2 regions of the Streptomyces sp. NPDC048257 genome follow, and region 2 is predicted to be linked to the other one. Evidence: riboswitches for the same ligand, from Rfam matches in the RefSeq annotation. Region 2 holds a riboswitch; the other holds the start of a gene.
What was found. Region 2 has a riboswitch for guanidine ahead of ACGFZK_RS10080 (Ohr family peroxiredoxin). Riboswitches for the same ligand answer to the same signal wherever they lie in the genome.
Positions count from the first base shown of each region.

Region 1 (7,743 bases), on a different contig from region 2:
CAGCGAGCTCTCCAAGGTCTGCACCCCGGGATAATGGGGGCATGACCTCGACGCCCAGCCGCCTCATCCTGGCCACCCGCAACGCGGGCAAAGTCTCCGAACTCCGCGCGATCCTGTCCGACGCCGGCCTGCCGCACCAGCTGGTCGGCGCGGACGCGTACCCGGAGATTCCGGACGTCAAGGAAACCGGCATCACCTTCGCCGAGAACGCCCTCCTCAAGGCCCACGCCCTCGCGCAGGCCACCGGCCTGCCGGCGGTCGCCGACGACTCCGGCCTCTGCGTGGACGTCCTGCACGGCGCCCCCGGCATCTTCTCGGCCCGCTGGGCCGGCACGCACGGCGACGACAAGGCCAACCTGGACCTGCTGCTGGCCCAGCTCGGGGACATCGCCGACGAGAACCGCGGTGCCCACTTCGCGTGCGCGGCGGCCCTGGCCCTGCCGGACGGCACCGAACGCGTCGTCGAGGGCCGCCTCCTCGGCACCCTCCGCCACGGCCCCTCCGGCACGGGCGGCTTCGGCTACGACCCGATCCTCCAGCCGCTGGGCGACACCCGCACCTGCGCGGAACTGACCCCGGCGGAGAAGAACGCCATCTCCCACCGCGGCCAGGCCTTCCGCGCCCTGGTCCCCTTCGTCCGCGCCCTCCTGGGCTGACGAAACAAGGCCTGGCCTCCCGAGACTCGGGAGGCCAGGCCTTGTTTCACTGAGTACGCCCGGTCGGATTCGAACCGACATACATGGCCACCTAAAGGCCACCGCTCAGCCGTTGGCGTACGGGCGCGCGCCAGAGACACTCTACTGCGCGTCGCGCCGTGCACGGGAGTGGATTCAGTGGCTGCGGAGGCCTCCCCGACACCAGGTGTGGGTGATCGCGTGGCAGTTGGGGCACAGCAGTCGTAGGTTCTCCCGGCGGTCGTCGCTCCAGTCGCCGTTCACATGGTCGATCTCCAAGGTCATGGGTCGCCCGCACCACTCGGGGGACGTGCCGCACATGTCGCAGAGTTCCGGAACCCCGACCTGGCGCAGCGCCCGCCGCAGCAGGTGCGTGCGTGTTCGCCGCTTGCCGTCATGCTTGATCAGGATTTCCGACGCGGGCTTCATCGGCACTGTTCCCGGCTTGCCGCGCTGATGTGCTTGCCCGAGGAAGTGCGAAGTGGAGAGGCCCTCCTCGGCGATCCACTGCTTCAGCGCCTTGTGATGGGTCCCGGACAGGGAGCGGTCCAAGCGCCGGAGGACCTCCGCCAGCGAGTGCGAGGAAGAGACCGCCTCGCACAGTGCCTCCCGGTCCGGCTTGACTCGCCGCCTGTGCTCCCGGGGTTCGCGCGCCCGTCGTTCTTCGGTGCTCATCGCCGGCGCCCCTTCGCGCGGCCGCGGTATGTGTCGGTGGTCGAGTGGCAGTTGGGGCAGAGCAGCCGCAGGTTCGCGGGCAGGTTGTTCCGCCAATCGCCGTCCACGTGGTCCACTTCCAGCGGTAGCGGGTGGCCCCGCCAGGTCGGCGGCGTGCCGCACATCCGGCACACCTCAGGCACCCCCAGCGCCGCCAGTGCCCGCTTCAGGTGCTCGCTCTGTACGCGCCGGGTGTGGGGGCCGTGCTGCTTGACCAGAAGGCTCTCCGGGCTGCGCCGGGTCTTCGGGCGACCGGCAGGAGAGGGCAGCTCGAAATGGGAGGTGTCTATGCCGAACGCCTTGACCCGCCTGCTGATGTGCGTGTGGTGGCCACCCACGACCTCGAGACCGAGGCGCCGCAGAACCTGGCACATGTTCGTCGAACCGGAGACTGCGGCCGTCAGGATCTCCTTCGTCCACTTGACGGCTTCCGGCCGCTCGAAGTGCGACGTGTCCACGCCCAGCTTCCGCATGCGGTCGTGCAGATAGCGCCGCGAGCCGCTCTTCGGGTCGACCCCCAGTCGTTCCAGCGCTTCCGTCAGCGTGCGCGACGTACGCGCCGCCTCCGCGAGGCGCTCCTTCGTGTACGGGCTGATCGGCACCCCGGACCCCTCCGTTCCGACCACGCGTTCGTGGCCTCGTACGGATTAACGGACCGGCATGCGGGTAGTTACGTCCGATAAGCGGAGCGGCCCGCACTGGTTGGCGCGGGCCGCTTCTGTGGGGCTGCAGGGGTCAGAGGCCCAGGTCTTTGATGATCTTGGCTACGTGGCCCGTGGCCTTCACGTTGTAGAAGGCGTGCTCGACCTTGCCCTGCTCGTCGACGATCACCGTGGAGCGGATGACTCCGGTGACCGTCTTGCCGTACAGCTTCTTCTCGCCGAACGCGCCGTACGCCGTCAGCGTCTCCTTCTCCGGGTCGCTGACCAGGGTGACCTTCAGGTGCTCCTGCTCGCGGAACTTCGCCAGCTTCTCCGGCTTGTCCGGAGACACGCCGATCACGTCGTAGCCGTGTCCCGTCAGGAAGGACAGGTTGTCCGTGAAGTCGCAGGCCTGCTTCGTGCAGCCCGGCGTCAGCGCGGACGGGTAGAAGTAGACGATCACCTTGCGGCCCTTGTGCTCGGCGAGCGAGACCTCGTTGCCGTCCGCGTCGGGCAGGGTGAAGGCGGGGGCGGTGTCGCCCGGCTGGAGTCGCTCGCTCATCTGGCACTCTCCTCGGGAGGGGATCGGTATGCCATGAGACTAAGCTGACAGACTGTTCATGGCGGACTACGCCCCACAGGACCACGACGACGGAGGCAGCGCGGTGTCGGAAGCCAGGACCCGGGAAGCCAGGACCCCTGCACAGATCGAGGCGGACATCGTCCGCCGCCGCGAGCAGCTCGCCGAGACGCTCGACGAGATCGGCGTGCGCGTGCACCCGAAGACGGTCATCGGGGACGCGAAGGCCCGGGTCGCCTCGACCGTCGACCAGACCGCCGGGCGGGCCCTCGCCACGGTGAACCGGGTCGTGACGGATCTGCGGGACGGCCTGCGCCACGACGACGGGACGCCGCGCATCGACCGGATCGTGCCCGTCGCCCTGGTCGCGGTGAGCGTGGTCGGGCTGCTCGTGGTGTCGGCGCGCCGCAGGCGCGGATGACCCTGAGCGGTACGGCGCGGGCGCGGACCGGTAGGTTCGGGGCGTGAGCGAGAACACCACCCACGACAAGCTGCCCATCCGCATGCTGCACGACCGCGTGCTCGTGAAGTCCGATCTGCCGGAGGGCGAGCGCCGCTCGGGCGGCGGCATCCTGATTCCGGCGACGGCCGCGGTGGGCAAGCGGCTCGCCTGGGCCGAGGTGGTCGCGGTCGGGCAGAACGTCCGGACGATCGAGCCCGGTGACCGGGTGCTGTACGACCCCGAGGACCGCGCCGAGGTCGAGGTGCGCGGTGCGACGTACGTGCTGATGCGCGAGCGGGACCTGCACGCCGTGGCCGCGGAGCGGCTGGAGGGGTCGGAGGACTCCACCGGGCTGTACCTGTAGCCCGGCGGGGGCTGCCCGTAGGGAAGAAGGGCTGGTGGCCCAGGTCACCGGCCCTTTTCGCTGCCTTTGCTACGGTGGGGGAGAACCCCGACGAGACGCGCCGTACCGGGTACGACAAGACGACGCACCCCGTATCGCTCGTTGTCCCGGAGGTGCCGTCATGGCATGGGTTCTTCTTCTCGTCGCCGGTCTGCTCGAGGTCGGCTGGTCGATCGGCATGAAGTTCACCGAAGGTTTCACCCGGCTGTGGCCCAGTGTGTTCACGGGCGCCGGGATCGTCGCGAGCATGGTGTTGCTGTCCTACGCCGCGAAGACCCTGCCCATCGGTACGGCGTACGGAGTGTGGGTGGGGATCGGCGCCGCCGGTGCGGCCGTGCTCGGTATGGCGGTGCTGGGTGAGCCCGTCACCGCCGCCCGGATCTTCTTCATCTGTCTGCTGCTGGTCGCCGTGGTGGGGCTGAAGGCGACCTCCGGTCACTGACCGGCCGGCCGCCCGGCTCCGGCTATTCGAGGAACGCCGACGGTGGGCGCAGGCCTTCCGCGGGGCCGCCGTCGCTGCCCTGGGCACTTCCCTGTGCGCCGCCCTGGGTGCCCTGGGTGCCTTGGGTGGTGCCGCCCTGGTCGCGGCCCTGGGTGGTGCCGCCGTTGTCCTGACCTCCGTTGTCCTGACCTCCGTTGTCCTGGCCGCCGTTGTCCTGGCCCTCGTTCGTGCGGCCGCCGTTGTCCTGGCCGCCGTTGTTCTGCCCGCCCTGGTTGCGGCCGCCCGTCGGGTTCGACGGCGTGGGCCGGGTCGGGCGTTCCGGGGTGCTGGGCGAGGGTTCGTCGGGCGTCTCCTGCGGCGGTTCGGATTCCGGGCTGGTCGGCGGCGGGGGCTGCGCGGCGCCGGGCTGGAGTTCCAGGTCGAAGTCGACGGGGTCGGTGCCCTCCAGGGCGGTCTTCGTGTAGGCGGCCCAGATGCGGGCGGGGTAGCCGCCGCCGCCGATGCGGGTCTCGCCGAGGGCGCCGTAGAGGGACTGCAGGGTTCCGGTGTCCGGGTCCTGGCCCATCATCGAGACCACGGTGACCAGGTCGGGGGTGTAGGCCGCGAACCAGGCCGAGCGGTCGAGTTCGCCGGTGCCGGTCTTGCCCGCGGCCGGGTGGCCGGCGGCGAGGGCTGCCGTACCGGTGCCGTTGTCCACGACGCTGACCAGCATGGAGGTGGTGGTGTCGGCGGACTCGCGGCTGATGGCCTGGGTGGGGGTGCGCTCGGGCAGGCCGATGGTGTCGCCGCCCTTGGTGATCTTCTCCACCAGGGTGTAGGGGGTGCGGCGGCCGTGGTCGGCGAGGGTGGCGTACGCCTGGGCCATGTCCAGGACGCTGGCCTGGAGGGTGCCGAGTGCCATGGCCGGGCCCGCCACGAAGTTGGGGGTGTCCTCGGGGATGCCGAGGTCGATGGCGGTCTTCTTGACCCTGGTGGTGCCGACGTCGACCGCCATCTGTGCGTAGACGGCGTTGACGGAGAGGTCGGTGGCGGTGTTGACGGTGATGTTCCCGTACGAGACCTGGCCCTCGTTCTCGGGGGCGAAGCGGATGCGGCCGCCGGCGACCGGGCGCTTGTTGTCGCCGTTGTAGATCGTGTTCGGGGTGATCCGGCGGCCGTCCTGGGTGCGGGAGTCGTTCTCGGCGGCGGCCGCGAAGACGAACGGCTTGAAGGTGGAGGCGACCTGGTAGTCGTGCCGGGTCGCGTTGTTCACGTACTGCTTGGTGTAGTCGATGCCCCCGTACATGGCGACGACCTTGCCGGTGGCCGGGTCGATGGAGACGCCGCCGGCCCGGACCAGCCGGTCCGCCTTGCGCGTCTCGGGTTCGAGTTTGCCGGCCATCTGTTCCTCGACGGCGTCGACGAAGGCGCTCTGGCGGCGTTTGTCGATGGTGGAGGTGATCCGGTAGCCGCCCTCGGCGAGGGTCTTGTCGTCGAGGATCTTGTTCTCGACGATGTAGTCCTTGATCGCTTCGACCAGGTAGCCGCGCTGGCCGGACAGGCCGGCGGCGGCGCGGACCTTGCCCGGTTCGGGGAACTGCGTCGTCGCGCGTTCGGCGGCGGGCAGCCACTGCTTCTTGACCATGCCGTCGAGCACGTAGTTCCAGCGGGCGAGGGCGCGGGGGCGGCTCTGGGGGTGGGCGACGACGTCGAAGGCGCTGGGGGAGTTGAGGAGGGTGGCGAGGTAGGCGCCCTCGGCGGTGGTGAGCTTGCCGACGTCCTTGCCGTAGTAGGCCTGGGCGGCGGCCTGGATGCCGTAGGCGTTGCGACCGAAGTAGCTGGTGTTCAGGTAGCCCTCGAGGATGTAGTTCTTCGACTTCTCGCGACCGAGTTTGATCGCGATGAAGAACTCCTTGACCTTGCGTTTGATCGTCTGTTCCTGGCCCAAGTAGTAGTTCTTGACGTACTGCTGGGTGATGGTCGAACCGGACTGGGTGCCCTTGCCGGTCGCCGTGTTCCAGGCGGCGCGCAGCATCGCCTTGGGGTCGACCGCCCGTTCGGAGTAGAAGTCCCGGTCCTCGGCGGCCAGTACGGCTTCCTGGACGGTCCGAGGGATCTGCGAGAGCGGCACGTTGACGCGGTTGACCTCGCCGTCGCGGGCGATCTGCGAGCCGTCGGAGTAGAGGTACACGTTCGACTGGGCGGTGGCGGCGGCGTTGGCCGGCGGGATGTCGACCAGCAGGTAGCCGGCCACGAGGGCGCCGCCGATCAGCAGGGCGAGGAGCAGGATGCCGCCCAGGACCATGCGCCAGGTGGGGAGGAGGCGGCGCCAGCCGGTTCTCTTGCGCCGGGGCTTCTTCCCCGGTCCGGGGGTGTGGGGCCGCTGTTCGCCCTGCTGCTGTTCCGAGTGCCCTGGTGGCTGTGGCTGTGGCTGCGGCTTCGACTGCGGTGCGTCGGGCGGGGTGTCGGGGTCGCGAGGGGTCCAGCCCGGGGGTGGTGACTGGTCGCTCATCTCCAGGACTCCTCGACGCCGTTCGAAATATCCACTTCTGTACCTCATGGTGTCTACCCGATGGCCGCTGTTTCCGCTCCGGACGGGCATAAATCGGTCGCGTGGCTCGCCCCTCCGCACTAAGCTCGCGCGCTTTGGCCGACGTAGGAACGACGTGGGAAACGGAGGGATACGGTGCGCCGGAGAGTGCGTCTCTACCTGGCGGTCGCGGCAGGCGGATTCAGGCGTTACGCCACCTACGGGACGGCAACCGCGGCGGGGGTCTTCACCAATACCGTGTTCGGGTTCATCGTCGCGTACACGTACATCGCGCTGTGGGACGAGCGCCCCGGGCTCGGCGGCTACGACCAGTCCCAGGCGCTCACCTTCGTCTGGGTGAGCCAATCGCTGCTGGCCGCCGGTGCGCTGATCGGCGGCGGGTTCCAGGAGGAGCTCCAGGAGCGGATCCGGACGGGGGACATCGCCGTCGACCTGTACCGGCCCGCGGACCTCCAGATGTGGTGGCTCGCGGCCGATCTGGGCCGGGCGGGCTTCCAGTTGCTGGGCCGCGGGGTGGTGCCGCTGGTGGCGGGGGCGCTGGCGTTCCCGCTGGCGCTGCCCCTCGATCCGCTGCGCTGGCTGCTGTTCCTGGTGTCGGTCCTGCTGGCACTGGTGGTGAGCTTCGCGCTGCGCTACATGGTGGGGCTGGTGGCGTTCTGGCTGATGGACGGGTCGGGGATCAACATCATGGCCACGGTCACCTCGATCTTCTTCTCCGGGATGCTGCTGCCGCTGACCGTCTTTCCGGGCGGCTTCGGCGAGTCCGTCCGGGTCCTGCCGTGGGCGGCGATGCTCCAGGTGCCGACGGACGTGCTGCTGGGCAAGCACGCGGGGGCCGGGGGTGCGGCCGAGGCGCTGGGCTTCCAGGCCGGGTGGGCGCTCGTACTGCTGGGCGCCGGGCGGCTGTTGCAGTCGGCGGCGACACGGAAGGTGGTGGTCCAGGGTGGCTGAGGTGGAGGCGGTACCGGCGGCGCCGGCGCCTGTCCGGGCGGGAGGGTCCGCCGGGGCGCAGGCGCGGGCGCGGGCCCAGGCCCAGCCGCCGCGGCGCGGTCGCGTCCGCGAGGGGCTGCGCGGCTACGGGCTGATCGTGGCGATGTGGATCCGCTCCACGATGACCTACCGGACGTCCTTCGTCCTGACGACCGTCGGGCACGCGGCGATCACCCTCCTGGACTTCGTCGCGATCTACATCATGTTCTCCCACGTGGACGCCCTCGGCGGGTTCACGCTGCCCGAGATCGCCCTGCTCTACGGCTCCTGCTCGGCCTCCCTGGGCCTGGCGGACATGCTGCTGGGCAACACCGACCGGATCGGCGC
Region 1 covers NZ_JBICZI010000019.1:120,020-127,762, forward strand. The annotation lists gene ACGFZK_RS28400 (hypothetical protein) at 1-34, shown strand, start outside; gene rdgB (RdgB/HAM1 family non-canonical purine NTP pyrophosphatase) at 42-656, shown strand; tRNA gene ACGFZK_RS28410 (tRNA-Leu) at 711-783, opposite strand; gene ACGFZK_RS28415 (HNH endonuclease) at 831-1,349, opposite strand; gene ACGFZK_RS28420 (HNH endonuclease) at 1,346-1,990, opposite strand; gene bcp (thioredoxin-dependent thiol peroxidase) at 2,124-2,591, opposite strand; gene ACGFZK_RS28430 (DUF3618 domain-containing protein) at 2,650-3,030, shown strand; gene ACGFZK_RS28435 (co-chaperone GroES) at 3,074-3,415, shown strand; guanidine-III (ykkC-III) riboswitch at 3,475-3,544, shown strand; gene ACGFZK_RS28440 (multidrug efflux SMR transporter) at 3,576-3,896, shown strand; gene ACGFZK_RS28445 (transglycosylase domain-containing protein) at 3,919-6,387, opposite strand; gene ACGFZK_RS28450 (ABC transporter permease) at 6,574-7,377, shown strand; gene ACGFZK_RS28455 (ABC transporter permease) at 7,370-7,743, shown strand, end outside.
Region 1: linked by a shared signal. The riboswitch ahead of ACGFZK_RS28440 (multidrug efflux SMR transporter) and the one ahead of ACGFZK_RS10080 (Ohr family peroxiredoxin) in region 2 are both predicted to bind guanidine.

Region 2 (7,743 bases):
GACTGACCGGCTCGTCCTGCATCTGCAGACAGACCAGCACGTCCTCGCGCCGGGCCTGCGGGAGGGTGAGGCTCTCGCTGTACGTGCCGTCGAAGCAGGTGAAGCGGATCGCCCTGGCCCCGGGACCGACACCGGCGGCGTCCAGCAACCGGGACAACCTGACGCCGGAGAAGGCGGTCTCGGGGACCCGCCAGCCGGTGACGCACTGGACGTCCCGTACGACCCGGGTCTGCGGCAGCGCGCGCAGGGCGTCGAGGGTGTACGTCGCGGGGCGCTCGACCAGACCGTCCACGGTGAGCCGGTAGTTCTGCTCGTTCTTCCGCGGCACGGAGGTGGCGACGGAGTAGTAGCGGAAGCCGCCCCCGTTGGGGAGCAGTCCCGTGAGCCCGGTCGGGTCCTTGCCCGAGGCGGCCCCGAGGAAGGCCTCCATCCCGCGCTGCAGGTGCGGGGCGGCGAAGAGGCCCCCGGCGCCGAGCCCGAGCATGCCGAGCACCAGACGGCGACCGACGGGGGCACCCTCGAAGTCGGGATGGTCTGTCGTCACCCCTTGATTGCAGCACCCAGGAGTGCGGGACACCAGGGAGACCGGCACGACGTCAGACTTCCGTCACAGATCGTCGCCCGGTGACGGCTGTCGCGTCCCCGCGACCGGTGCGCGCCGCAGCCGGCGTTCGCCCTGGGCACTGAGCGCCGGCCGGCCGGTCCCGGTGGAGCCGGGGCGACCGAAAACGCATGAACCCGGGTTTGTGAAGCATGCGCGGGAGATGGAATGCGTCGTGTACGACATGAACTCGGGCCGGTCGCACAGCATGGAGTGCGAACTGCCGGACGAAGGCTGCCGCCGGATCCTCAAACGGGTGCGGGGTCTGGGCGACGGCGAGTTCGCCTGGGTGCGTCTCGTCGATCCGCCCGAGGACGAGTTGGTCCAGCTGGCCGACGAGCTGGGCCTGCACCCGTTGGCCGTCGAGGACGCGGTACACGCACACCAGCGCCCGAAGCTCGAGCGGTTCGGCGACATCCTGTCGGTGGCGCTGAAGACCCTCTGGTACGTCGAGAAGGAAGGGGCGGTGGAGACCGGCGAGATGATGCTCTTCGCCGGGCCCCGCTGCGTCCTCACCGTGCGCCACGGAACGGTCGACCCCTGTGTCGAGGCCGCCCGCCGGCTCGACGGCGATCCGGACATGGTCGGCCTCGGCCCCTGGGCCGTCCTGCACGCGGTGCTGGACGTCGTCGTCGATGCCTACAGCGACGCGGCCGGCCGGGTGCGCGCCGCGTTGGGCCGGTTGGAGGACCAGGTCTTCTCGACGTCGCGCGTGGACCACACCGAGGGCATCTACTCACTGAAGCGGGAGGTCCGGGAGTTCCGGGACGCGGTGCAGCCGCTCGTCCCGGTGGTGCAAGGGCTCCTGGGCGGGCCGGGCGGGGCGGCAGGGCCCGCAGGGGACGACCGCCAGCCGAGGATCGCGCCGTACGTGCGTGACGTGGCCGATCATCTGGACCGCACGGCCATCGAGGTGAGGACCCTGGACGAGTTGCTGGACTCCGTCCTCGGCGCGCAGCAGGCCCGGGTGGGCACCTGGCAGAACGACGACATGCGGCGCATCTCGGCCTGGGCGGCGATCTTCGCGATCCCCACGATGGTCGCCGGCGTGTACGGGATGAACTTCGAGCACATGCCGGAGCTCGGCTGGACCTACGGCTACCCGCTGGCCGTGGCCCTCATGGCCGTCGCCTCCGGCGCCCTCCACCGCGCCTTCCGGCGCAACGGCTGGCTCTAGGTCTCTGCCGGATCCTGCCCGGGCCCGACCCGCGCCGGCCGTCGGCCCGGGCCACGACGACGGGGCGCCGCGGGGTGGCGAACACGAGCCCCACCACTGGCCGATCGCCGGCAAAGCCGCCCTGCGGCTTCCGCCGGCGCATTCGGCTTCGTCCGCTCAGCCGCCCGGACCGCCCCCGCCGCGGTGCCGGATGGGTGATCATGCTGGTGTGGCAGGGAACGGCTGGGGCACGAAGGGCACGTCGATGGAACCTGGGCGGCGGATGGAGTTCGTAACGGTCGCGGGCCTGGCCGCGGCAGTGACACAGGGGCAGAGCGGCGCGCTGTGGCGGTTGGAGGGGGTCGACCGGCAGCTGGACGCGAACCTGGTGCGCCACCTCCCCGGCACCGGCGGTGCGGCCCACACCGAGGGCGAGGTCGACGTGATGCTGGTCGTCGTCGCGGGCACCGGCACCCTCACCCTCGACGGGGCCCGGAGCCGGCTCTCCCCCGGATTCCTCGGCCTGTTGCCGCGCGGCACGTCCCGGGCGCTGCTGGCCGGTCCCGAGGGACTGCTCGTGCTGACCGTGCACCGCAGGCGTCCCGGAATGAGCATCGGAGGGGCCAATCCCGCGGCAGGGGCCCCCTCGTGCGAACTGCACCTGGTGTGCGGCCGGTGTCACCGGCACGCGATCGAGGCCGACGCCCGCTACTGCTCCGGCTGCGGCACTGCACTGCCGGCCCGCCCCGGCACTCCTTCCCCGTCGTGAGGTCTGCAGGGGCGGGAACAGGTGCGGGCAAGGCGCCAAGTGCCGTGCCCGCGAGGGCCGGACCGGCATCGCCGGCACGGCCTCCGACGACATGTCCAGTCACCCTCTGTGTTTAACGGCTCGGAATTCGGTAACAAGATGTAGTGACAGGCAGTCAATACCCGACGGAAGGCAGGAACATGAACCTCGTTACCGTGCTCATCCTCGTCGCGGTTCTCGCACTTGTCGGCCTTCTGATCGCGGCCCCCGGCGCCACCGTACGGCGCAACCCCTTCCCGGGCCGTCGACAGCGAGCCGACCACCGCCGCTCGGGCGCTCCCCGGTTGACCCGGGTGCCCCGTCAGCGGAACGTCCAGCACCACGCGCGCTGACTGCGGGCCGCACACCCCGCCGTCAGGCCGGCGGCGGGGGCGGAGGCGGGCCCTGTGTGAGGATCCGGGCCGCGGCGAACTCCTCGCGGGAGGCCTGCTCGGCCAGGTCCAGGTAGCCGTACGCGTCGTCGCCGACCGGGATCCGCAGCGGTGTCGGGCCCTGGGCGGCGACGATGTCGAGGACCCGCGCGGCGAAGTCCTCGGGGCGCCCGGTCTCGGGATTCTCCGCGAGACCGCGGGCCCCTTCGAGCATCTCGCGGTTGGTCACGTCGTAGGCCGGGATCCGGCGGTGCGCCCGCGCCATGGACGTGCCGTAGCGCGTGGCGAACATGCCCGGCTCCACCACCGTGACGCGGATGTTGTGCGGGGCGGCCTCGACCGCCAGTGTCTGGCTCATGCCCTCCAGGGCGTGCTTCCCGGCGACGTAGGCGGCCAGGCCCGGGAACGCGATCCGGCCGACCACGGAGGAGATGTTGACGATGTGGCCGTGGCCCTGGGCCCGCATCAGCGACAGGACGAGCCGGGTGAGCCGCCACGGGCCCACGACCAACGTCTCCAACTGGTCGCGCAACTCGGCGTCCGAGACCTCCTCGACCGCACCGAACAGGCCGATGCCTGCGTTGTTGACGAGGATGTCGATGCCGCCGAGACGGTCTGCGGCGGTACGGACGGCCTCCTCGCAGGAGGCGGCGTCGCGCAGTTCGAGCGGGATCGGGACGATGCGGCCGGGCCAGGCGGCGGCGAGGTCCTCCAGGTCGGCGGTCTTGCGGGCGGTGACCGCCAGTTCGTCCCCGGCCCGGGCCGCGGCCGTGGCCAGTGCGAGCCCGAGGCCGGAGGAGCATCCCGTGACCAGCCAGCGTCTTCCCATCGTTCCCCCGTGACGAGTGAGTTGTTCCGGACTGTGCTGACGACGGTCATGGTCGTGGGACGGCGGCCCGCCGTCACCACCTCCTGCGGGGGCGTGCGGAGGCGCGCGGGCGCACGTACGGGCGCGTACGGTCCGGCCTGTCCGGGCCGCGGCGGGACCGCCGCGGCCCGGTGGCCGGCCGTCAGACGGATTCGGTCGCGAAGAGCTCCAGGTGGCCGCAGTGCGGGCAGCGGTACGCCTCGATGCGGCGCCGGGGCCTGCCCAGCCGTTTGGCGCCGCCGAACAGGCCGCGTTCCAGCGGCCCGGCGATCCAGCGCGCGTACCCCCGGGCCCCCTCCCCGGCATCCTCGACGAAACCCGGCTCCAGGCCACCGCCACCGCAGTAGGTACATCTCATCGCATCCACGGGGTGAGTGTAGGAAGCGGCCGCGGCCAGGGCGACGGCCGGGCCGGGCCGGCAACGGGTGAGGAACTTCACCGCGGCGGATGCTCCGGACGACGGACTGCGTTGCTAGATTGTCCGGCGGCCGGTCCAAGGCCCCGGACGAGATGCGCCGTACCCGGTTACGCACGACGACGCGCGAGGTGCTGCACGAGCAGCGCCGTCCGCTGTCCGCACCCGGGCAGCGTCCTCGTCGAGCAAGATGGGCCGAACGCCATGACCGTGCCACTCACCCGCAGCCTGTACCGGACGACCGCGCACGCCGCGGGGGGACGTACCGGATCCGTCCGCACGGACGACGGACGCCTGGACGTCCGCCTCGCCCCGCCGCGCAAGAAGGTGCCCGGCACCACCAACCCCGAGCAGCTGTTCGCGGCCGGTTTCGCCGCCTGCTTCACCTCCGCGCTCGCGGAGGTCGCCGCCGAGTTCGGGGCGGACGCCTCCGCCGCACAGGTGGCCTGCGAGGTGCAGCTCGGCACCACGGACACACCCGCGGGCTACGGCCTCGCGGTGACGCTCACCGTCAGCCTGCCGGGGTGGCGGGCGGCGGACCTCCAGCCCCTGCTGCACCGGGCGGACGCGGTCTGCCCGTACTCGCAGGCCGTACGCGGCAACGTACCGCTGACGCTCCTGGCCGTGGACGAGCCCGCCGCCGATGACCGCGCCTGAGCCCGGCCCGGCCGGGCGCGTACCCGCCGGGCACGTACCGGCCGGCTCCGGCATCCCGGTGCCCGAGCAGGGCGCCTGGCTGCGGCGCGGCATCAGCCGAGGCGGCGGCCCCCTCGTCGAGGACCGCGAAGTGGTGTGGCTGCAGGCCGGGTCGTACTACGCCGACAGCCGGGGGTTCGCCGGGACGACGTCCTTCGACGGCTCGCACGTGCACTTCCACCACCTCACGGGCGAGCCCGGCGAAGACGCCGGCACCTTCCGGTGGGACGGTGCGAACCTCGTCGAGCGGGGCACCAACCCGGACGGCTCCACCTTCCTCGAAATCTGGACCCCGCTGCCCGCCGCCGACGGCGCCTGCGGCTCCTGGTCCGGCCCGGACCACCACGTGGTGCGCGTCGGCAGCCACGTGGTGCACGTCGACTCCCGCGCCGGTACGTACTGGCGGCTGTAACCCCGCCCCGTGCAGGGCGCGGAGGAGCCGATGGGCATCAACCCGCCTGAGCTGACAGCGAGTTGATGCACGCGGCCGCCCGCGGCCCCGCGCCGCCCCTGTGGGTCCCGAACTCCCCCACACCCACCGCACACGGCCCGGCCGACCAGGCACCCCCGCGGCCCGCCCCTCCTGCCCGGACCACGGCATACTGAGCGACGGATGACGTCGGCAGACCACGCCGAGCAGACCGGTGAGTGAGGGCCCGGATGACGCACCTCTTCTTCGACAGCGGGGACCTCGAGGCCACAGAGGCGTTCCTGTCCTCCGCCTACACCCCCATGCAGATCCACGGCCGCCCCTCCGACACCCGGGCGCGGATCTCCCGTACAGCGGCCGGCGGGCTCAGCGTGGACCGTCTGTCGTTCGGCTACACGATGGGCTACGACGCGGGCTGCCTGGGCAAGGTGTGTCTGGTCACGATGCACAGCGGCAGCATCGTGGACACCACCGGCGGCCGCGAGGAGGTCTACGGTCCCGGCGAGACCTTCCTCCTCGCCCCCCACGACCGGCCCTACGAGGGACAGGTCCGCGCGGCCCGGTACACGATCACGATGTTCGACCCCGGCCTGCTGAACCGGGTCGCCTCCCTGCCGGGGGACAAGGACGTGCGGATCACCGGGGCCCGGCCGGTCGGTCCGGCCGAGAACCGGCGGCTCGGCGCGGCCGTCGCCTACCTCCGTGACCACGTCCTCGACGAGACCGCCGCTTGCGCCGACGACGGCGGACTACTGGTGTCCACGGCCGTCCAGCACCTGGCGGCCACGGTGCTGGGGACCCTGCCGAACACCGCCCGGGCCGACAGGCCCGCCCCGCCCGACACCCGCGACGCACACAGCGACACCCTGCGCCGCGCCCTCTCGTTCATCGAGGCCAACGCCCACCGCGACATCACGCTCGCCGACATCGCCGCCTCCGTCCCCGTCACCCCGCGCGCGGTCCAGTACGCCTTCACCCGCCACGCCGGCACCACGCCGCTCGGCCACCTCCGCCGCGTCCGGCTGGCCCGCGCCCACGCCGAACTCCGCTCCGCCGAGCCGTCCGGCACCACGAGCGTCGCCGCCGTCGCCGGACGGTGGGGCTTCGCCCACCAGGGCCGCTTCGCCGCCGCCTACCGTCAGGCGTACGGCGTGGCGCCCTCCGTCACCCTCAGAACCGTCGGAACCCGCTGACACACAGGACGGCGGCGGTCAGGGCGCCGTACGGGCCGGCCCCTCGCCCGTCTCGCCCGGCTCGGGAAGACTGAGGTGGAACAGCTGATCGGTACCCGTGAGGCACAGCAGGCGGTAGAACTGCGGGCCGGGATGGGCGAGGATCAGGGTGCGCCCGTTCGACTCGCACAACGAGCGTGCGCGCAACAGGGCGTTGAGGCCGGCGGAGTCGCAGAACCTGAGCCGCGTGAGGTCGACGACCACGCGCTCCGGAGCACCGGGATCGGCGCACGCCCCCAGGAGCGCACTGTTCAACGCGTCGACGTGGTCCAGGTCGATGTCACCGGTGAGGGTGACCACGCTGCAGTCGACGCGTGTGGCGACCGTGACGCTGTGCGGACCGCGGTCGGCCAGCGGGTTCATCTCGGTCCTTCCGTCCATGCACGGGTGGTGTGGTCCTTCGCCGGCGGCCACTCGTGCATCGACGCTATCCGGGTCCGGGGCGGCGTACAGCTCCGGAAACGAAGGAACGCTGGTGTTCGTTTGGCGGACAGGCCCCCCGCCGCCGGAGCGCACGGCGCCGTGTCCCGGGCCGGGGGCGGCCGACCGTCAGGGCAGCAGACCTGCCGGGAGGTATTCCGCGTACGTCGAGGCCGGCCGACCGGTGGCCTGGCGGACCAGGTCCCCGAGGGGATCGGCGGCCTCCTCCGGCTCCGCCACAGCCGTGCCGAGGCGGGCGGCGACGTCCTTGCGGAGGGTCGGGAGCAGTGCGTAGAGGCGGTCGCCGGGGCAGGAGGTGGCGTTGAAGTCGCGGTGGCCGTAGATCTCCGACGCGGGCAGGCCGTACTGGTCGCAGATGTGGGCGCACAGGTCGGCCAGTGCCTCGTACTGCGCCGTCGGCGGGGTCTGCGAGGTGTACGTGCCTTCGTTCTCGATGCCGATCGACACCGTGTTCTGGCCGACGCAGTGCGCCGCCCGCACCTGGCGGGTGCCGGTGCGCAGCTCCGCCAGGCTGTTGTGGCGTCCCTCCAGTACGAAGGCTCCGCGGCTGACGGTGAAGTGCTGACCCGTGTCGATCCAGCCCTGCGCGTCCATGTGGTAGGTCTGGATCGCGCGGGCGAGGGCGAAGGCGCGCTGCTTCGAGTAGTCCGTCACGTTCGCCGTCGCCGTGTGGTGGACGATGATCCGCTCCGGGCGGTTGGCCAGGACGACGACCGGTTCGGACG
Region 2 covers NZ_JBICZI010000003.1:512,072-519,814, forward strand. The annotation lists gene ACGFZK_RS10050 (molybdopterin-dependent oxidoreductase) at 1-484, opposite strand, end outside; gene ACGFZK_RS10055 (magnesium and cobalt transport protein CorA) at 786-1,778, shown strand; gene ACGFZK_RS10060 (hypothetical protein) at 2,041-2,526, shown strand; gene ACGFZK_RS10065 (hypothetical protein) at 2,706-2,897, shown strand; gene ACGFZK_RS10070 (SDR family oxidoreductase) at 2,920-3,765, opposite strand; gene ACGFZK_RS10075 (hypothetical protein) at 3,947-4,162, opposite strand; guanidine-III (ykkC-III) riboswitch at 4,286-4,348, shown strand; gene ACGFZK_RS10080 (Ohr family peroxiredoxin) at 4,424-4,876, shown strand; gene ACGFZK_RS10085 (hypothetical protein) at 4,863-5,327, shown strand; gene ACGFZK_RS10090 (AraC family transcriptional regulator) at 5,576-6,538, shown strand; gene ACGFZK_RS10095 (STAS domain-containing protein) at 6,557-6,958, opposite strand; gene ACGFZK_RS10100 (peptidoglycan recognition family protein) at 7,127-7,743, opposite strand, start outside.